DNA from 4 places in the Leisingera sp. M658 genome. Region 4 is predicted to be linked to each of the others. Evidence: riboswitches for the same ligand, from Rfam matches in the RefSeq annotation. Region 4 holds a riboswitch; each other region holds the start of a gene.
The links. Region 4 has a riboswitch for cobalamin ahead of K3724_RS05340 (ABC transporter substrate-binding protein). Riboswitches for the same ligand answer to the same signal wherever they lie in the genome.

Region 1: it holds a riboswitch for cobalamin, as region 4 does, so the genes downstream of both, K3724_RS16290 (TonB-dependent siderophore receptor) here and K3724_RS05340 (ABC transporter substrate-binding protein) in region 4, are expected to answer to the same signal.
Region 2: it holds a riboswitch for cobalamin, as region 4 does, so the genes downstream of both, K3724_RS01860 (SRPBCC family protein) here and K3724_RS05340 (ABC transporter substrate-binding protein) in region 4, are expected to answer to the same signal.
Region 3: it holds a riboswitch for cobalamin, as region 4 does, so the genes downstream of both, K3724_RS14490 (DUF1636 domain-containing protein) here and K3724_RS05340 (ABC transporter substrate-binding protein) in region 4, are expected to answer to the same signal.

Annotation. Positions count from the first base shown of each region.
Region 1 is NZ_CP083546.1:3,316,606-3,321,666, reverse strand. Features, by position in the region: gene rpsA (30S ribosomal protein S1) at 1-1,615, shown strand, start outside; cobalamin riboswitch at 2,219-2,428, shown strand; gene K3724_RS16290 (TonB-dependent siderophore receptor) at 2,584-4,467, shown strand; gene K3724_RS16285 (ABC transporter substrate-binding protein) at 4,471-5,061, shown strand, end outside.
Region 2 is NZ_CP083546.1:347,981-353,041, forward strand. Features, by position in the region: gene K3724_RS01845 (DUF1523 family protein) at 1-534, shown strand, start outside; gene K3724_RS01850 (TetR/AcrR family transcriptional regulator) at 608-1,147, opposite strand; gene K3724_RS01855 (dihydrofolate reductase family protein) at 1,163-1,699, opposite strand; cobalamin riboswitch at 1,971-2,171, shown strand; gene K3724_RS01860 (SRPBCC family protein) at 2,276-3,511, shown strand; gene K3724_RS01865 (hybrid-cluster NAD(P)-dependent oxidoreductase) at 3,516-4,601, shown strand; gene K3724_RS01870 (ABC transporter substrate-binding protein) at 4,654-5,061, opposite strand, start outside.
Region 3 is NZ_CP083546.1:2,903,832-2,908,892, reverse strand. Features, by position in the region: gene cobN (cobaltochelatase subunit CobN) at 1-896, opposite strand, end outside; gene cobW (cobalamin biosynthesis protein CobW) at 1,081-2,115, opposite strand; gene K3724_RS14490 (DUF1636 domain-containing protein) at 2,118-2,528, opposite strand; cobalamin riboswitch at 2,624-2,828, opposite strand; gene cobO (cob(I)yrinic acid a,c-diamide adenosyltransferase) at 2,880-3,515, shown strand; gene glpD (glycerol-3-phosphate dehydrogenase) at 3,707-5,061, opposite strand, start outside.
Region 4 is NZ_CP083546.1:1,055,494-1,060,554, reverse strand. Features, by position in the region: gene K3724_RS05350 (ABC transporter ATP-binding protein) at 1-672, opposite strand, end outside; gene K3724_RS05345 (iron ABC transporter permease) at 669-1,718, opposite strand; gene K3724_RS05340 (ABC transporter substrate-binding protein) at 1,715-2,725, opposite strand; cobalamin riboswitch at 2,867-3,059, opposite strand; gene K3724_RS05335 (DeoR/GlpR family DNA-binding transcription regulator) at 3,169-3,948, opposite strand; partial or broken gene K3724_RS23955 (ABC transporter substrate-binding protein) at 4,134-5,061, shown strand, end outside.

The DNA of each region.
Region 1 (5,061 bases), 2.1 Mb from region 4:
GGACGAGGGTTCGGTTGTCAAAGGCAAAGTACTGGCAATCGAAGCCGGTCAGGCCATCATCGACGTCGGCTACAAAATGGAAGGCCGCGTTGATCTGAAAGAATTCGCAAATCCCGGTGAAGCTGCTGAAATCGCTGTCGGCGACGAAGTGGAAGTCTTCCTGCGCTCGGCTGAAAACGCCCGCGGCGAAGCCGTTATCTCGCGTGAGATGGCCCGCCGTGAAGAAGCCTGGGACCGCCTGGAAAAAGCATACGCAGACGATCAGCGCGTCGAAGGCGCGATCTTCGGCCGCGTCAAGGGCGGCTTCACTGTCGACCTGGGCGGCGCTGTTGCGTTCCTGCCCGGTTCGCAGGTCGACGTGCGCCCCGTGCGCGACGCCGGCCCGCTGATGGGTCTGAAGCAGCCGTTCCAGATCCTGAAAATGGACCGCCGCCGCGGCAACATCGTTGTCTCGCGCCGCGCCATCCTGGAAGAATCGCGTGCCGAACAGCGTGCCGAAGTCATCGGCAACCTGACCGAAGGCCAAGCAGTCGACGGTGTGGTCAAGAACATCACCGAATACGGTGCGTTTGTTGACCTGGGCGGCGTTGACGGCCTGCTGCACGTCACCGACATGGCATGGCGCCGTGTGAACCACCCCTCCGAGATCCTGTCGATCGGCGAAACCGTCAAGGTTCAGGTCATCAAGATCAACAAAGAGACTCACCGTATCTCCCTCGGCATGAAGCAGCTGCAGGAAGATCCGTGGGATCTGGTTGGCGCCAAGTACCCGCTGTCCTCGGTCCACAAGGGCCGTGTCACCAACATCACCGATTACGGTGCATTTGTTGAGCTGGAGCCGGGCGTCGAAGGTCTGGTGCACGTCTCCGAGATGTCCTGGACCAAGAAGAACGTCCACCCGGGCAAAATCGTCTCCACTTCCCAGGAAGTCGACGTCATGGTTCTGGAAATCGACGGTGCCAAGCGCCGCGTGTCCCTGGGCCTCAAGCAGACCATGCGCAACCCGTGGGAAGTCTTCTCCGAAGCCAACCCGGAAGGCACCGAGGTCGAAGGCGAAGTCAAGAACATCACCGAATTCGGTCTGTTCATTGGTCTCGACGGCGACATCGACGGCATGGTTCACCTCTCCGACCTGTCCTGGGACGAGCGCGGTGAAGAAGCGATCCAGAACTACCGCAAAGGCGACATGGTTTCGGCCGTTGTTTCCGAAGTGGACGTCGACAAAGAGCGTATCTCGCTGTCGATCAAAGCTCTGGGCGGCGACAAGTTTGCAGAAGCGGTTGGCGGCGTGAAGCGCGGCTCGATCGTGACCGTGAACGTGACCGCGATCGAAGACGGCGGCGTTGAGGTGGAATACGAAGGCATGAAGTCCTTCATCCGCCGCTCCGACCTGGCGCGCGACCGTGCCGACCAGCGCCCCGAGCGCTTCTCGGTTGGCGACAAGGTCGACGTCCGCGTCACCAACGTCGACTCCAAGACCCGCCGTCTGGGCCTGTCGATCAAGGCACGCGAGATTGCAGAAGAGAAAGAAGCTGTGGAACAGTATGGCTCCTCGGACTCCGGCGCATCGCTGGGCGACATCCTGGGCGCCGCACTGAAGTCGGGCGACGAGTAATCTCCCCGGCCTCACGGCTGCTGAAAACGAAAGCCCCGCAGGTGTCTGCGGGGCTTTTTTTTTGGGTGGGAGGGTTGGTTCGAGCCCATTGCAGAAGTGCCGAATTCTCGCGGCACGCGTGCAGCGCGTCGGCCCGCTGCACTGCCGGAAACCGCCCGCTGCACGGTAAAAGGAAGTGCCGAGGGTTAGGCATGGTTCAGCGATGTTTTGGTGGGCAATGCCCGAAGTGCGGAGACGCCTTTCATTCACCGCGGCTGCAAACAGACAGGGCAAAAGGAAACACTTTTGACACTACTTGCAGAATGTGGACCTTCCAGTTTTCCACGGGCATTGGAAAGGAGCAATGACGGGCTTGCCTGCAATGCAAGATCTCGCTTCCTAAGTCCCGCTTGAGATTGAACAGCAGTATCGGCCGCGGTTCGGCATACTCCTTTTTTTGAACTAAAGCCGCATCCCCAGTGCTCAAAACCAAATTTCTTCACGGAGATTTTCCGGACGTAAGCCCCTAAATTCAAACATTTGTTTTTATCATTCCATCCTGAAGTCAATCCATAGAAACCTCGGTTGAGTTTGCTTCCGCTTGACAGAACAATTCCAGTTTGCCTAAGTCCCGGACATTCTGGTCCGGCTGGGAGACCACCCGGGTAAAAGGGAACACGGTGAAGTGTAGCCAACAGGCGCTGAATCCGTGACTGCCCCCGCAACTGTGAGCGGAGAGCAATGCTGCGAAATGCCACTGCCCCAAGGGGCGGGAAGGCGCGGCAAAGCTTCGACCCGCGAGTCAGGAGACCTGCCAGGATGATCACCCTATCCCGGTGCGGGGCGCGCCGTAGATAACGGATTTCCGTAGTGGTGGCAGTTTTCACCGTCTGCGGAGGCAAAGCCTTCCAAAGACCCGACCCGAATACACTGCCCGCTTGGGCAGTCACTTGGCCTGCGATTGTTGCGCGGGCCGGGAGGAATGGAATATGCGCAAGGCAAGCTTGACCCTGGCCGCGGCCCTGGCCGTCACCCCCGCAATCGCAACCGCCCAGGATCCAGAGGTCACCGACCTGGCGGAGATTATCATCTCCGGCGGCTTCACACCGGTTGAGGCCCGGAAATACGGCCGCTCCGTCTCAGTTCTGACCAGCGAAGAAATCAAAGACCGCGGCATCAGCACCGTGCAGGACGCGCTGCGTTCCGTTCCCGGCCTGATGATAAACGGCTCCGGCGACAGCTTTACCCAGGTTCGCATCCGCGGCGCCGAAGCCAATCACACGCTGATCCTGATCGACGGTGTCGAAGCCTCGGGCGGTGACAGCGAGTACATCCTGTCCGGCCTGGACACAGCCAATATCGAGCGGATCGAGGTCCTGCGCGGCCCGCAATCGGTGTTCTACGGCTCCAATGCCTCGGCCGGTGTGATCAACATCATCACCAAGACCGGCGGCATCGGCACCGAATATGGCGGCAGCGCCGAGGCGGGTTCGGACGGCTACCGGGCGTCGGCGCGGATCTCGTCACGGACCGAGCGCGGCGGCCTTTCCTTCAGCCTCGCCCATGACAATGACGACGGCTACGATGCCTCCGGCGATGGCGGCGAAGAGGACGGCATCCGCCGCAATACACTGCAGCTGAAAGGCGATTACCTCGTCACCGACCGGCTGAAGCTCGGCTTCAACGTCCGCACCTCGGATGAGCGCTATGACAGCGACAGCACCTCTTTCACTGCAACGGATGCGGCTAGCTATGTCGTGGATGATCCCACGCAATTCAGTGACCGCGATGAGCAACTGACCCAAGTCTATGCTGAACTGGACACCTTGGGCGGCCGTCTGAAGCATCGGTTGTCGCTGGAACGCACAGACTTTGACCGCTCCTTCAATGGCGGCACCCCGACCGAGACCAAGACTGAAGCAGCAAAATATCTGCTGAGCTTCGGCCTGGACGGGCAGCCGGCGGATCAGGCAGACCACCTTCTGAACGCGATGCTGGAATGGGAAGAGGACTCCAGCAGTTCCAACCCGGCCTTTGCGCGCGAAACCAATTCGATTGCCCTGGAATACCGCGGCAGCTTTGCCAATGGTCTGGATCTGCAGCTTGGGGTGCGCCACGACAACAACAGCGTATTCGAAGACGCAACCAGCTGGACGGCCAGTGCCTCTTATACCTTCGCAGGCAGCGGCGTGCGGCTGCACAGCTCTGCCGGGACAGGGATCGTGAACCCGTCTTACTTTGAGCTGTTTGCCAACAGCACATTCGGCGCCACCACCTACCTTGGCAATCAGAGCTTGCAGCCCGAAGAAAACCACAGCTTCGATTTCGGGGTCGAGGTACCGTTCCTGCAGGGGCGCGGGCTGGTCGATGTGACCTATTTTGACGAAACCCTGACGGGAGAGATCGAGAGCTACATGGTGAACGCAACCACGTTCTCCTACCGCAACCAAGCCGGGGACAGTGATCGCAAAGGTGTTGAGCTGGCAGCAAGCCTGAAAGCCACCGAATATCTCGATCTGCGCCTGTCCTACACCTATCTGGACGCCACCAACCCTAATGGCTCGGTCGAGATCCGCCGTCCGGAGCACGAGCTTCTGCTGAGTGCCACACTGGATACTTTCAATGGCCGTGGCTCTGTCACCGCAGACATCCGGCATGTGGCAGGCAATTGGGACAGCCAGTTCTTTGGCTCCTTTGCCACAGCTGAGCTGCCGGATTACACCACCGTTGATGTGGCTGCTCAGTATGAGCTGACAGATAACGTGGTGCTGAACGGGCGTGTCACCAACCTGTTCGATGAGGACTACGCGGACGTCTGGGGCTATGCCAAGCGCGGCCGCGCTGCCTATATCGGCGTAAGGGCCTCGTTCTGACCCATGCGCAGGCTGTCCGGCATAGTCCTGGTCCTTTTGTGGGCCGCCACCGGTGCTTTTGCCGGGCCGTCGCGCGTGGTGTCGATGAACCTTTGCACTGACCAGCTGGCGATGCTGCTTGCGGCACCTGGCCAGCTGGCCTCGGTCTCCTACATCGCGCGGGACACACGCGCCTCGGCTATGGCTGACGCGGCCATGGCCTATCCCGCCAACCACGGGCTGGCAGAGGAGATTTATTTGCTGCGGCCCGACCTGGTGATTGCCGGCGCCTATTCGACACCGGCCACCACGGATATGCTGCGCCGTCTTGGCGTGCCGGTGGTGGTGTTCGAGCCCGCCAGCTCGCTGCAGGATGTGCGCGCGCGCATCCTGCAGATGGGGGAGGTTCTGGGCCGTGAAGACGCGGCCCGCGCACTGCTGGCAGACTATGACCAGCAGTTGGAAACGTTCGAGTACACCGGGCCGGAGGCGCCGCGCGCCGCGCTTTATGCCGCTAACGGTTTCACTTCCGGCAGCAAGACCCTTGCGGGCAAGATCCTGCGCGCGGCGGGGCTGCGCAATATCGCGGATGAGCTGGGCTATGGCCGCTCCGGT
Region 2 (5,061 bases), 710 kb from region 4:
GAGCGGCAGGAGCTGAACGACTGGACGAGGGTTTTCTGGTCGCAGCCGGATGATCAGTCGGCGGAGCTGATCAACCGCGATGTGCAGTTCATCCAGGCGGTGCGCCCCAATGGCCGCAATATCGTGTACCGGAATGAGGATACCGGTTGGAATTGGCCGCCTTATTTCAAGTTCGATACCGCCAATCTGTATACTGATGCCAATGACAGCATCTCAACCAAGGCGAACCCGGAGTGGGTAGCGGTGATGCACTACGGCTGGCGCAATGAATTCCTGTCGGTCTTCCCCAACGCGGTGACGATCAACCCGGTTGCGGGACCGGAGGACAAGCCAACCAACTGGTTCACGATCATTGTTCTGGTGCTTCTGGCGGCGGTGTTCTGGGCCGTCTATGTGCGCTGGCGCCGCTTCCGCCGGGCGCGGATCGACCCGATGGTCGAGAATGTCGAAGACAGCCTGTATGCCGCGGGCGATGCGCTTGCCGAGCGCAGGGGGCGGTTCCGGCGCTGGCTGGACAGCTGGAAGTCGAAGTGACGAGAGGGGCCGCGGGCGGGGCGGCTCTGAAATATGCAAACGGATGCGCGGGCCCGAACGGGCCCGCATTTTTTTATTCGATACGGTCGAGCACCCAGTCCAGCGCCGGGGTGAAATCGCCAGCCGAAAGCGCCCCGCGTGGTGCCGCGGCGGCAGCAAAGGCGAAGCCGTGTGTGTAATCCACCAGCAGGCAGAGAATGGTGCGGGCCTCTGCGCCAGATACGTCTGCGGCGGTGATTTCCGTCTCGATCAGCCGGGTCAGCCCGGTCAGGGAGGAGCCGATCAGGGCCGGGTTTTCCAGGATACACTTTGCAAGCTCCGGATGCTTGGTCACCTGGGCGCAATAGCGGGACATCAGATCGCGCAGCCGCAGTTTGGGCGTTGCCGCTTCAGACGGGGTGTCTGAACCTGCAAATGCAATGGCGACGAGGGATGCAATCATCTCGTCCTTGGTTCCGGCGTGATGGGCAACGGCCATCGGGGTGACGCCAAGCGCCTCTGCCAGTGCTTTGAAGGTGAGGGCCTTGCTGCCGCCCTCATCGAGCAGCTGCAGGGCCGTTTTCAGCACATCATCCTTGCTGAGGGTCCGGCTGCCCCTGGGCGGGCGGCCCATGCGCGGGGGCATCGGTCAGGCTACCCGGAACGTGGCCTGGACCATGCCGGTGGGCAGGATGCGGGAGCTTGCCACCTGGAGGTCGATGTCCCGGTCCAGGCTGCCGAACAGCGGAATGCCGCTGCCGATCAGAATCGGGACCGTTGTGATGGTCAGATCGGCGATCAGCCCCTGGCGCAGGAAGGACTGCACCATCCGTCCGCCGTCGATATAGGCGCGGGTCCAGCCCTCTTCTTGCAGCTCCTGCATAAGGTCTGCGGGTGCGGCGGTGCTGAGGCGCACCTTGTCCTTCAGCTCATCGGGAATGTCCTGTTTGGTCAGGCTGCTGCTGAGGACCACAACGGGTTTGCTGTAGGGCCATTGGCCGAACCCGAGCAGGGTGCGGAACGATCCGGTTCCCATGACCAGCCCGTCGACACTGTCCATGAAGGCGGCAAAGCCGCCATCGTCATCTTCGGCAACAGGCTGTTTGTGCAGCCAATCCAGCGAATGGTCCTGGCGGGCCACAAAGCCGTCGAGGCTGGTGGCGATGAAGACGTGGCCGGTGGTCATCGGTTTCTCCTGTGCATGCGTTTAATTATACGGAATATAATTAAGCGCATGCCGCGTTCCAAGGGGCCGGCGCAAGATTCACTGCGTGCGAATCGATTCGGTGGATCAGCAGCGGGTAACCGCATGAAAGATAAGCGCTTGCCGCAAACGGGCTGGCGGATGCCGGTTTGAGTTTCTGGACATCCCTGTCCCGCCCGGCTCGGCAAACATGCATGTCTTTTTCCGGTTTTTGCGGGTCGGTTTTGTTTCCGATGGCGGGAAATTTTTCAGGCAATACCGCAGATAGCAAGGTGCCGTCCTTCGGGGCGGAGAATTGGGAAGCTGGTGAAACTCCGGCACTGCCCCCGCAACGGTGACCCCGGGCAAGGCATGGCAATGACCACTGAAGCCAATGGCTTCGGGAAGGTGCCAGGCCCCGCCGCCGAATGGCCCCGGGACAGTCCGGAAACCAGCCTTGCCATGAAAACGTCAACCGCGGACGGCGGCGGGGCGGTTGCGGCGCGTGTCCGCAATCCCTTTGCCTATGCCTGCGACCAAGCCAACACGCCGCGGGGATGCGGCAGAGGAGAGAAGCAGATGCTTCACGACAGCGAAATTCTGGCCAAGCTGATGGCGCGGCAGAAAAACTATTCTCTGGAACAGGCGTTCTATACCGATCCGGGTGTTCTGGACCTGGACCTGCGGCAGATCTTCTACCGCGAGTGGCTGTTTGCCATTCCCGCCTGCGAAGTGCCGAAACCGGGCAACTATGTGACCCATCAGGTGGGGTCGTATAACGTCATCATCGTGCGTGGCACTGATGGCGAAGTGCGTGCTTTCCACAACGCCTGCCGCCACCGCGGTTCGGTTGTGTGCAAGGCGAAGAAAGGCAATTCGCCCAAGCTGGTCTGCCCCTACCACCAGTGGACCTACGAGCTGGACGGCAAACTGCTGTGGGCGCGGGACATGGGGCCGGATTTCGATGCCTCCAAACACGGGCTGAAGCCGGTGCATTGCCGCGACCTGGCCGGGCTGATCTACATCTGCCTGGCGGATGAAGCGCCGGATTTTAACGGTTTTGCCGAGGTGGCCCGCCCCTATCTGGAGCCGCATGATCTGGGCAATGCCAAGGTGGCCTTTGAAAGCTCGATCATTGAGAACGGCAACTGGAAGCTGGTCTGGGAAAACAACCGCGAGTGCTACCACTGCGGCGGCAACCACCCGTCGCTGTGCCGGACCTTCCCCGAGGATCCGTCGGTGACAGGCGTTGAGGGCGGCGAGACCCCGCCGCATCTGCAAAAGCACTTTGACCGGATCGAAGCGGCAGGCTGCCCGGCGCAGTTCCGCATGGATGCGCGCGGCCAGCACCGGCTGGCACGGATGCCGCTGAACGAAGGCGCGGAAAGCTACACCATGGACGGCAAGGCGGCAGTGGCCAAGCCGCTGGGCCGGGTGCCCTTTGCGGATGCCGGCACGCTGCTGAAGTTCCATTATCCGACCACCTGGAACCACTTCCTGCCGGATCATTCCCTCGTGTTCCGTGTCACTCCGATCAGCCCGACCGAAACCGAAGTCACCACCAAATGGCTGGTGCACAAGGATGCGGTTGAGGGCCAGGATTACGACATCAAGCGCCTGACCGAGGTCTGGATGGCGACCAATGACGAGGATCGCATCGTGGTCGAGGACAACCAGAAAGGCATCAACTCCCCCGCCTATGAACCCGGTCCCTATTCCGAGGTGCAGGAAAGCGGCGTCATTCAGTTCTCCAACTGGTATGCCGAGCATCTGACCCGCGCGCTGACCGGCCGCCATCTGATTGCGGCGGAGTAAGGTCATGGGATTGCAGGCCAATTTTGAGACATTGGACGAAACCCTGGCGTGGAAGGACGACGAGATGCTGGAATGCGTCTCGGTTGTTCCGGAAGCGCCGAACACCGCCACCTTCAGCTTCCGCGCGCCGTCCGGCGCGTGGTTCAAATACCAGCCGGGCCAGTTCCTGACACTGGAATTGCCGGTGCCGGAAGGGACCGTCTGGCGCACCTACACCATCAGCTCGTCGCCCTCGCGGCCATTGTCGATCTCGGTAACGGTCAAGGCCCAGGGCGACAGCATCGGCACCCGCTGGATGCTGGACCATCTGCGCCCCGGCAGGATCCTGCGCGCCTCCGGCCCGGCAGGGGTGTTCACCCTGCCAAAACGCCCGAATGGCAAGTTTCTGTTCATCTCCGCAGGCTCGGGCATCACGCCCAGCCTGTCGATGACACAGTATCTGTTCGACCGCGGCCAGTCGCCCGACATCTGCTTTATCAACTGCGCCAAACGCCCCAGCGAGATCATCGCCCGCCAGCAGCTGGAAAGCATGGCGTCGCGGCTGCCGGGGTTGAAGCTGAACCTGGTGGTGGAAGAGGACGATCCCTATCAGGTCTGGACCGGCTACCGCGGCCAGCTGAACCAGATCATGCTGGGCCTGATCGCGCAGGATTACCTGGAGCGCGAGGTCTACTGCTGCGGACCGGAACCCTTCATGCAGGCGGTGCGCGACATGCTCAACGGCCTGGGCTTTGACATGGAGAACTACAACCAGGAGAGCTTTGGCGCGCCGGTTGAAACAGCCGCTGATGTGCCCGAGATCGACGATGTGGTGCCGGAGGAAACTGCTGCCGCCGAGATCAGCTTTGCGGCGTCCGGTGTTATGGCAACCTGCACCGAAACAGATACGGTGCTGGCGGTGGCCAAGGCTTCGGGGCTGAACATCCCGTCGGGCTGCACCTTTGGCATCTGCGGCACCTGCAAGGTCAGGAAAACCGCAGGCGAGGTGCATATGGTCCACAACGGCGGCATTTCGGAGGAAGACGTGGAGGCCGGTTACATCCTGGCCTGCTGCTCCAACCCGATTGGCCGGGTTGAGGTCGATATCTGATGAAAACGGGCGCGCGCCGGATCTGGCGCGCGTCCTTTTTTTTAAGGCCTGATCAGGCTTCCAGCGCCAGTTTGTGCACGTGGATTTCGTTGATCGGGTGGCTCTCGGCGCCGATGATACCAGGGCGGGCGTGACGGTAAAGCGAGCGCCAGTAAGGCTGGATCACGGTGCCGTCGTCACGCATGAACTGCTCAATCTTCTCCATATGCCCCCGGCGGGTATCGGCATCGGCAATGGCTGAGGCGGCCTCCAGCATGCTGTCGAACTCGGTGCTGGCGAGACCGGTTTCATTCCAGGCCACCCCGGTTTTATAGGCCAGTGTCAGCACCTGCACCCCCAGCGGGCGGTGGCCCCAGTCGGTGGAGCTGAACGGATATTTGTCCCAGTCGTTCCAAAAGGTGTTGCCGGGCAGAACCGTGCGTTTGACCTTGAGGCCGGCATCGCGCATCTGCGCTGCCAG
Region 3 (5,061 bases), 1.8 Mb from region 4:
GCCTCGGCCCAGTCTTTGCGGCGGGCGGTGGAGAGGGCGACCTGGAACACCGGGCAGCCGGTGGTGCTGAGCGGCGAGGCGCTGCCGTCGGTGCCTTGGGCCGAAAACGCGGTGGCGTTGATGATGGCGGCAGGGGACAGCGCGGGGAGAGTTTCGCGCAGCCAGTCAGCGGCGGCGGGGGCCTTGAGGCTGGCGGCGAAGATGCCATAGGCGGCGTATCCGCGGGCGCGCAGCTCAGCGATCAGCGCATCGACCGGACCGGTGTCGGCAGCAGTGAGGTAGGAGCGGTAGAAGCTGACCAGCACCAGCGGTTTGTCTTGCGCGGGCAGATCCGCCAGTACGCCTTTGGCCGGGTCATAAAACCCATGCTGCGGCATGGATTTGAGGCCCAGCACCGGGCCGGCATAAAGCCCTGCCGCGAGGGACAGCTGGGCGAGGGCGGCCTGTGCGGCAACGGCGCCGCCGGCATCGCACAAGGCCTGCAGGCGGCGCAGGGTGGAGACGGGCAGGGTGGACAGCTCATCCAGCCGGGCATCCTCGCGCCCGTCAGCAGGCAGGATCGCCAGCGCAATGCCCTTGCGGCGGGCGAGGTCCTGCAGGGTGGCGAGGCCATAAGACCAGTAGCTTTCACCGCCGATCAGGCGGACCAGGATGCCTTTGGCGCCTTCAAGTGTCTGTTCCGCGTAGACGTCGACCGAGAGCGGGTGCTTGAGCGCGACCAGATTGGCGACGCGCAAGGAGGGCAGCCTGCCGTCCGCGCGATGCCATCCCGCCGCAAAAGCGCCGAGGTCGCTGTCGGAAAACGACAGCACCACAAGATCGCCGGGCGTCTGCCCGAGATCCTGCGGGGTATCGGTCTCATCAAGGCCGTGGCTTTCGCGGAAGACGACGTGCATGGATCAGGCCTTTGTTGTCTGGCAGGCGGTGGGCGCTCTGAGGGCTGCGCCCGAGCCTGGGAGGGTGCGAATGCGCCCTCCCATTTTGCCGAAGGCAAACCTCCGGTTTGACGGGAGGGTCGGGCGCAGCCCGGCCTGCGGCCGGGCGGTGTCATCTGAAATGATGTGCCAAACCCGCATAGCTTCAGGCGCCCAGTGCGGCGCGGATGGCCGGGGCGTCGATGTCGTCATGCTCGGCGATAACCACCAGGGCGGTTTTGCGCGGCTGCGCGCCCCAGGGCTGATCGTATTGGGCGCGCAGGCGCTCGCCCACGGCCTGTACCAGCATCCGCATCGGCTTTCCTTCCACCGCCACATAACCTTTGACGCGCAGGATGTTGCGCTCGCGGGCGAGTTTCACGATGGCATTTTGCAGCGCTTCCGGGTCGGATACTTCGCCCAATTCGACAACGATGCTTTCAAAATCGTCATGCTCGTGGTCGTGGTGGCCGTCGTGGTGGCTGGGGCGGGCGTCCAGATCATCCTCGGCAGCGGCGCCCAGGCCCAGGATGATGCGCGGGTCGATCACGCCTTCGCTCATCGGCAGGATCGGCAGCTTGCGGGGCGCTTCGGCCTCGATCACCGCGCGGGCTTTTTCGACGCCTGCGTCGCCGGCCAGATCGGCCTTGGACAGCAGAACGATGTCAGCGCAGGAGATCTGGTCCTCGAATACCTCGGACAGCGGGGTTTCGTGGTCGATGCTGTCGTCCGCTTCGCGCTGGGCCTGCACGGCGTCCAGATCGGGGGCGAACTGGCCCTTGGCCACGGCCTCGGCGTCCGCCAGGGCAATCACCCCGTCGACGGTGATGCGGGAGCGGATCGCGGGCCAGTCAAACGCCTTCAGCAGCGGCTTGGGCAGGGCCAGGCCGGAGGTCTCAATCACGATATGGTCCGGTTTTTCGGGCAGGGCCATCAACTGTTCGATGGTGGGGATGAAGTCATCGGCCACGGTGCAGCAGATGCAGCCGTTGGCCAGCTCCATGATGTTTTCCGCCGGGCAGTTGTCATCGGCGCAGGATTTCAGGATATCGCCGTCCACACCGGCGGTGCCGAATTCGTTCACGACCACGGCCAGACGCTTGCCCTGCGGGTTTTGCATCAGGTGGCGGATCAGGGTGGTTTTGCCTGCGCCCAGAAAGCCGGTGATGACAGTGACGGGGATCTTGTTGAGATCGCTCATGATTACTCCTCGGAGAAGAACTTGGCCGGCGGGATGCGGGCAACAGATTGCTTGCGGAAGGTTTGCGGGCGTTCACGCCACGGCACGACGCCGTCAGCGGTGCCGGCATAAGCTGCCGCGCCTTCCAGAATTTCGGGAACATGCTGGTCAGGGTCGAGGTCGCCGTAGACATAGGTCCAGCGTTCTGCGCCGCCGATCAGCGCAACAGCGCAGCCGCGCTTGCAGGACGACAGGCATTCGACGCCACGCAGACGGACGCCTTCGGGCATTCCGGCCTCTTCCAGCGCTGCGTGCAGGATGGCACCAGGGCGGGCGGCCTCGGGGTCGGCGCCCTCGCGGCGGCAGGTGAGGCATACGGTCAGCGTGACCGGTCCCGGGGTGCTGGCAGATTGGCCTGCCATGTCGTCAGCCATTGGCGCGTCTCCTGTCGCGGCAGGGCGTGCGGGATGGCCGAAAAGGGACCAGTCGTGCGAGCCCCTTACCCGGTCGCAGAACACCCCGTCTGCCCGTTGATCTCTCCTTCGCTGGCAGGTCTCCCGGCTTGCGGATGCCAAGGCGCAGGGCCTTGCCGGCTATCCTGCCTTCCCGGGGATCACCCAGTGGCATGGCGGCCTCATCCGGTCACGGTCGCGGGGGCGGCTGTGCTTCGGCCCGAAAGCCTTCACATTCCCTCTTCGCCTGTTTTCACAGGAACCAGCTGAACCCCCTTGCGCTATCGTGCCCTTCTTTGTCAAGACATGGGTCAAACAGCTGGAGAGCCCCCAATGAGCGAAAAGTCTGAAACCGGCATCTCAGAAGAAGAAGCCGCCCGTCATACGTCCAAGATGGCCAAGAAAAAGGCCGCGCGCGACCGGATGATGAAGACCAAGGAGGGCGAGAAGGGCCTGATTATCGTCCACACCGGACCGGGCAAGGGCAAATCCTCGTCGGGGTTCGGGATGATCATGCGCTGCATCGCGCATGGGATGCCGTCCGCCGTGGTGCAGTTCATCAAGGGTGCCTGGCAGACCGGCGAACGCACGCTGATCGAGGAGAACTTCAGCGATCTCTGCCAGTTCTACGCGATGGGCGAAGGCTTTACCTGGGAGACACAGGACAAGGCCCGCGACATTGCCGCCGCGCAGAAGGGCTGGGAGAAGGCCAAGGAGATGATCCTGGATGAGCGCAACACCATGGTGCTGCTGGACGAGATCAACATCGCGCTGCGCTATGACTATCTGGATCTTGAGGAGGTTTTGGAGTTCCTGGTGGAGCAGAAGCCGCCGATGACCCATGTGGTTCTGACAGGCCGCAACGCCAAGGAAGAGCTGATCGAGATTGCCGATCTGGTGACCGAGATGGGGCAGATCAAGCACCCGTTCCGCGCCGGTGTGAAAGCGCAGAAGGGGGTGGAGTTTTAATCCCTTTCAGGCTGCAGTATTGAGCGGGCTTGAGGTTTTGCGCTTTGCTTCGCAAATCGCCGGGGGGCGGGGGCGCTGCCTTCGGCAGCGCCCCCGCCCGGCCCAACGCTTTTCAGGGAACCTCTGGTTCATTGAAAAGGGGCGGGAGTGCCCCGGCCTTTGAAGTCCGGACTGTTAGCGCGCATGCGGAATTAAGCTGCCAGCCGGGCGGCTTTCTCGCTGATATAGGCATCGACCGCTGCGCGCTGTCCTTCATCCAGGCGCAAACCCAATTTAGTGCGGCGCCACAGGTAGTCGTCGCCTGAACGCACCCACTCGCGGGCAATTGACCAGTCGAGTTCCCGTGCGGTGATTGTTGCGCCGAAATCCTGGCCCAGATCAGCGGCGGATTTGGCATCGCCCAGCACCTCCCAGGACTCCAGCCCGTAGGCGCGGATCAGCCGGGCGGCCCAATAGGCGCTCAGGAACGGATAGTCCGCTGCCAGCTTGGCTTTTAGCGTCTCCACATCCGCCACCGCAAAATCACCGCCGGGCAGGGCCACGCCTGCGGTCCAGTCCGACGGCAATTGCGGGAAAACCTTGCCGATTTTCGCCAGCGCGGCCTCGGCCAGCTTGCGGTAGGTGGTGATCTTGCCGCCAAAGACATTCAGCAGCGGCGCCTGTGCTTGATCCAGCGTCAGCACATATTCGCGGGTGGCCGCAGTGGCCGAGCTGGCACCGTCGTCATAAAGCGGCCGCACGCCGGAATAGGTCCAGACAATATCCGCGCGCTTCAGTGGCTGTTCGAAGTATTGCGACGCAAAATCAATTAGATAATCCTGCTCGGCCTCCGTGCAGTGCGGTTTGGTCTCCGGATCCGGATGGTCGGCGTCGGTGGTGCCGATCAGGGTGAAATCCTGCTCGTAAGGAATGGCAAAGATGATCCGCCCGTCAGTGCCCTGAAAGAAATAGCAGCGGTCATGGTCGAACAGTTTTGGCACCACGATGTGGCTGCCGCGCACCAGGCGGACGTTTTCGCGGCTGTTCTGGCCCAGTTTTTGCTTCAGCACGTCGGCAACCCAGGGCCCGCCTGCATTGACCAGCATCTTGGCCCGGTGTTCCTTCTCCTCGCCAGTGGCGTGATCCTTCACGGTGACAACCCAGTGATCAGAGTGGCGCTGGGCTGACAGAACCTCGGTCCGGGTCAGGATTTCGGCGCCGCGCGCCTGTGCATCGCGGGCATTCAGCACCACCAGGCGGGCGTCTTCGATCCAGCAGTCGGAGTATTCGAACGCGGTCTGAAACTTGCCCTTCAGCGGCCTGCCTGCGGGATCGTGCGACAGGTCCAGTTTCGCGGTGCCAGGCAGGATGCCGCGTTTGCCCAGGCTGTCATACAGAAACAGCCCCAGCCGGATCAGCCAGGCCGGGCGGCGGCCGCGGGTCCAGGGCATGAAGGTGGTAAGCAGTTTCGACGTCGGCGTTTCGCTATCAAAGCGCATGTCCTTGTGAAACGGCAGCACAAACCGCATCGGCCAGGAGATGTGCGGCATCGCCTTCAGCAGCACTT
Region 4 (5,061 bases):
CGGGTTCAATGCTCTCTGCGGGGTGCCCAGCGCCACCAGGCGTCCGCCCGACAGCACCGCCACCCGGTCGCACATCAGCGCCTGATTCAGATCGTGCAGTGCCACGACGGTGGTCACCTTCAGGTTCCGGATGCAGTTCAGGATCGACAGCTGGTGATGAATATCCAAGTGGTTTGTCGGCTCGTCCAGCAGCAGCAGCCCGGGCCGCTGCGCAAGGGCGCGGGCGATGTGCAGCCGCTGCCGCTCGCCGCCGGACAATGTGGCCCATTCGCGGCTGGAAAAACCCTCCATTTCCACTGTCTTCAGCGCGTTTTCAACATGCAGGCTGTCTTCGCCGCTCCAAGGTCTCAACGCTGACAGCCAGGGCGTCCGCCCCAGTTCCACCACCGACCGTGCGGTGATGCGCTCGGCAGTATCGGCCTGCTGTTCGACAATCGCGGTCCGCTGGGCGACCTCTCTGCGCGTCAGCTGCGCCAAGGGTTTTTCCGCCAGCAGAACCTCGCCATGCGATGGGCGTGCCAACCCCGCCAGCAGCCGCATCAGCGTGGATTTCCCGGACCCGTTCGGACCGACCAGCGCCAGGGTCTCACCCGGCTGCACCGTCAATGAGACATCAGACAACAGCAGCTTGCCGCGGATGGAGTAAGACAGGCTGCGGGCTTCGATCTTCATCGCGCAGCCCTTCTTCCGCGCACCAGGATCACCGCAAAGGACGGCGCGCCGATCAGGGCTGTAACAACGCCGATGGGCAGCACCTGGCCAGGGATTATGATCCGGGACACGATGTCTGCGCCAATCAGGAACACCGCCCCGGTCAGCGCCGCGGCCGGCATCAGCCTGCGATGCCCGGGACCAACCAGGAACCGCGCCGCATGCGGGATCACCAGGCCGACAAAGCCGATCGAGCCGACAATCGACACCATCACCGCTGTGGTCAGCGCGGTGGCAAAGATCAGGATAACTTGCACCCGCCGCACCGGAATGCCCAGCGAGGCTGCTGAATCGGTGCCAAAGGTAAAGGCATCCAGCGCCCGCGCATGGAACCGGCAGACGACCCAGCCCGCCAGCGCCAGCGGCACTGCCAGCCACACGTCCGGCCAGCGCACCCCGCCCATATTGCCCATCAGCCAGAACATGATGCCGCGGGCCTGATCGGCGTTGGCGGATTTGGCGATGATGAAGGCCGTCAGCGCGTTGAACAGCTGCGAGCCTGCAATACCGGCCAGCACGATTTGCGCTGCCGCAGCGCGGCTGCCGCCGGCCCCGGCGGCCCGGGCCAGAACGGCAACAAAGCCAAAGGCCAGCAGCGCGCCGTTAAAAGCCCCAAAGGACAACGACAGCGCACCGCCGCCAAGCCCTGCAATGGTCACCGCAACCGCCCCGGTCGAGGCGCCGGCGGAAATGCCCAGGATATAGGGGTCTGCCAGCGCATTGCGCAGCAGGGCCTGCAGCACCACGCCCGCCACCGCCAGCGCCGCCCCGCAGGCCCCCGCCACAAGCGCACGCGGCAGCCGGTAACTCCAGATAATGCCTTGATCTATCGGATCAACCGGCAGCCCTGCCCCGGCCAGCTTATTGGCCAGAACCGACAGCACAAGGTCAGGCGCAAGCGCGGTTTCCCCGATCATTGCGCCTGCCAGAACCGCCGCAATCAGCACCGGCAAGGCCAGGCACGCGCCCTTGACGCCCTGCCATGTGATTGCAGCGGCTGCACTCACTGGCTGGTGCCGATCACGCTGAGTTCAGCAGCCAGATCCTCCAGCGCCGGAATGGCACGGATGGTGGCATCCATCGCCTGGGCGTCCATCACAACGATACGGTTGTTCTTGACTGCATCCATCTGGCTCGCCACCGGATCATTGCGCAGGAAGTCCAGCTTCTTTTCATAGTCATCCGCGGCAAAGCGGCGGCGGTCCATGCGGGCAATCACAATCACCGTCGGATTGGCCTTGGCGATGGTCTCCCAGCCGACTGTCGGCCATTCCTCGTCGGTCTCAACGACATTACGCAGGCCCAGCTGCTGCATCATGTAGCCTGGCGCGCCCTTCTGGCCGGCCACAAACGGGTCGCTTTCCATCTCGGGCGACGAGAACCAGAACACGGCAGAGGCATCTTCCAGCGCGACCTGCTGCGCCTTGGCAACCGCCGCAGCCTCGCGCGCCTTGTAATCGGCAACCAGTTCGGCGCCCTTTTCAGCCTCGCCAAAGATCGCCGCCAGTTCTTCGATCCCCTGATACAGGCTGCCGGTGGTGAACATCTGCGTGCGGGTGCCGTCACCGCCGGTGGTGTTGTCCTTGCCGACGCAATCGGCGGGCATCACATAGGTCGGAATGCCGAGGTCATGAAACTGCTCGCGCTTGGCTACGACGCCTTCGGGGCCGACGTGCCATTCGTATTGCGCTGCCACCAGACCGGGGCGTTTTGCCACGACGCTTTCAAAGCTTGGGTCGTTGTCGGCCAGACGGTCGATCTTGGCATTCATGTCTGCGTATTCGGGCAGCACGTCGTTGAACCAGACCGAGGTGCCCAGCACCTTATCGCCCAGCCCCAGCGCATAAAGCACTTCGGTCGCCGCCTGGCCAACCGTTACCGAAGACGCTGCCGGCGCCTCGAAGGTGACCGACTGGCCGCAGTTTTCTATGGTCAGCGGAAAGGTTTCGCCGGCCGCCGCAGCCTGTGCGGCAGCGATGAAGGAAAGGCCGATCAGGCCGGAACGCAAAAACATGATATTCGATCTCCATGTGTCAATGACCGGAGAACGGGTGAAAGGGCATTGACCGGTAAGGCTGAGGGTCTGGCCCCCGCTTGCGGCACCGGAAAACGGCGGCGCATCTTACCGGCAACCTCCCCGGACAACCCCGCCCGGTGTCTTTCGGTTTTCACCGGCAGGTCTCCTGACTGGCGGGTCAATGACTGTGCCGTCTTCCCGGACCGTTTGGTCCAGTGACGTCATGGCACAGCTCTCGCCGCCTACAGTTGCGGGGGCAGTTCCGTTTGGCGCCGGCAGGCACCGCGGATTCCCTCTTAGCCCTTTCGGGACCGGTAAAGCGCGGGTAGCGCATCCCTTTCGTTGCGGCAAGAAAAAGTTTTGATGCAGAGGGAATTCTGCAAACCGGGCGCAGCCAGAGCAACTGGGCTGCGTCTTGTCCGGATGACGGCCCTGCCCGGTTATTCAACCACGATCAGATCGGTATCCATCGCCTTGAGCATGTCCTTGATGGCCTGCGGCGGCTGCGCGTCCGTATAGAAGACCTCGAATTTTGTATCCTTGCCGACCGACACCGGTGCGCGCTTGTTGAACTTGTCATGATCGGCCACAACAATCCGGACCTGCGCATTGGCCGCCGCGACACGGGCCAGGTTTGCCTCTTCGAGATCATGCAGCATAAAGCCCAGTTCGGCATTGATCGCCCCGGCCGAAAAGATGGCAAACTGCACGTTCAGCCGCCGCACCAGATCCAGCGCTTCGGCCCCGAAAGCACCGCCGTCATGCGGGCGCAGCTCGCCGCCCGCCAGAAACACCCGGTTGTTGTTGCGCGATGCCAGCGCATGTGCCACCAGCACGGAATTGGTCACCACAAAGAGGTTCGACCGCTGCCGCAGCTCCTGCGCCACATAAGCGGTGGTGGAGCCGACATCCAAAAAGACCGAATCCCCGTCGCTGATGGTCTTGGCAACCTCGATGGCCAGACGCTGCTTTTCTGAGGCGTGTGTGTCCATCCGGTTTTGCAGCGGCAGCTCGTTCACATCTTCAACCAGATGCACCCCGCCGTGCACCTTGCGGACCGCTTGGGCATCCTCCAGCGTGCGGATATTGCGCCGGATGGTTTCATTGGACACACCCAGCCTGCCGGCCAGATAGCTGACCCGGCAGGACCCGCCTGCCTGCTGCAGCGCCCGCAGGATTTCCTCTTCGCGCTGATTGGTGGTTTTGCGGCTTTTGGTCATTGGGCCTCCTGTTGTGTTGCTACGCCAGAAAGCCACAAAAAACAACACATGAGGCCTCGGATACCGCGCCTGTTCGCCTCAAAACGCACTTTCCTCGAGGTGATTGTGGCTTATTGTGGTTTTTTATTGACTGATCGGCACAATCGCCGCACCATCATAACAGCCGACGCCAAGAATCGCACAAAATGCCACATATCAGGGAATTCCTTATGCTGAGAAACTTCAACGCTTTGGGAGCCGTGGCGCTGACAGCCGCCGTTTCCGCTTCATCCGCCTGGGCCGCCGAGTCCTCCGACCCCATTAAACTGACCTTGCACGACTGGTCCGGCCAGTTGATCAACACCAAGATCATGGGCAGCATCCTGCAGGAGGCAGGGTATAACATCGAATATGTCCAGGCAGACTATATCGCGCAGTTTGCCGGGCTGAAGACCGGCGATCTGCATCTGGCGATGGAAATCTGGGAGACCACCGGGCGCGAGGCGCTGGACGACGCAACCGCTTCGGGCAAAGTTGTCAATGCCGGCGAAACCGGACTGATGGCGATCGAGGAATGGTGGTACCCCCCTATATGAAAGACCGCTGCCCCGGCCTGCCCGACTGGCAGGCGCTGAAGGACTGCGCCGAGGAATTCGCAACTGCGGAAACCTCGCCCTACGGGCGCTATGTCGGCGGCCCGGTCACCTGGGGCGGTTTTGACGAGGAACGCGTCGAGGCGCTGGAGCTGGAATTTGAAGTGGTTCACGCAGGCACCGACGCCGCACTGTTTGCCGAACTGGAATCCGCCTATCAGCGCCAGGACCCGATTGTCCTGTGGGTATATGTGCCGCACTGGGCGCCAGCCAAATACGACGGTGAATTCGTGGAGTTCCCGCCCTATTCCGCGGAATGCTACGCCGATCCTGCGGCGGGGGTGAACCCGGATCTGGCCTATGATTGCGGCAAGCCGCGCGGCCCGATCTGGAAAGCCGCTTGGGCAGGGCTGCCGGAAAAATGGCCGGGCGCCTATGAGATCGTGCAGTCCTACCAGATTACCAACGAAGAGATGAGCGCCATGGTCGGCAAGGCTGATCTGGACGGCGTTGATATCGATACAGTGGTGTCGGATTGGAT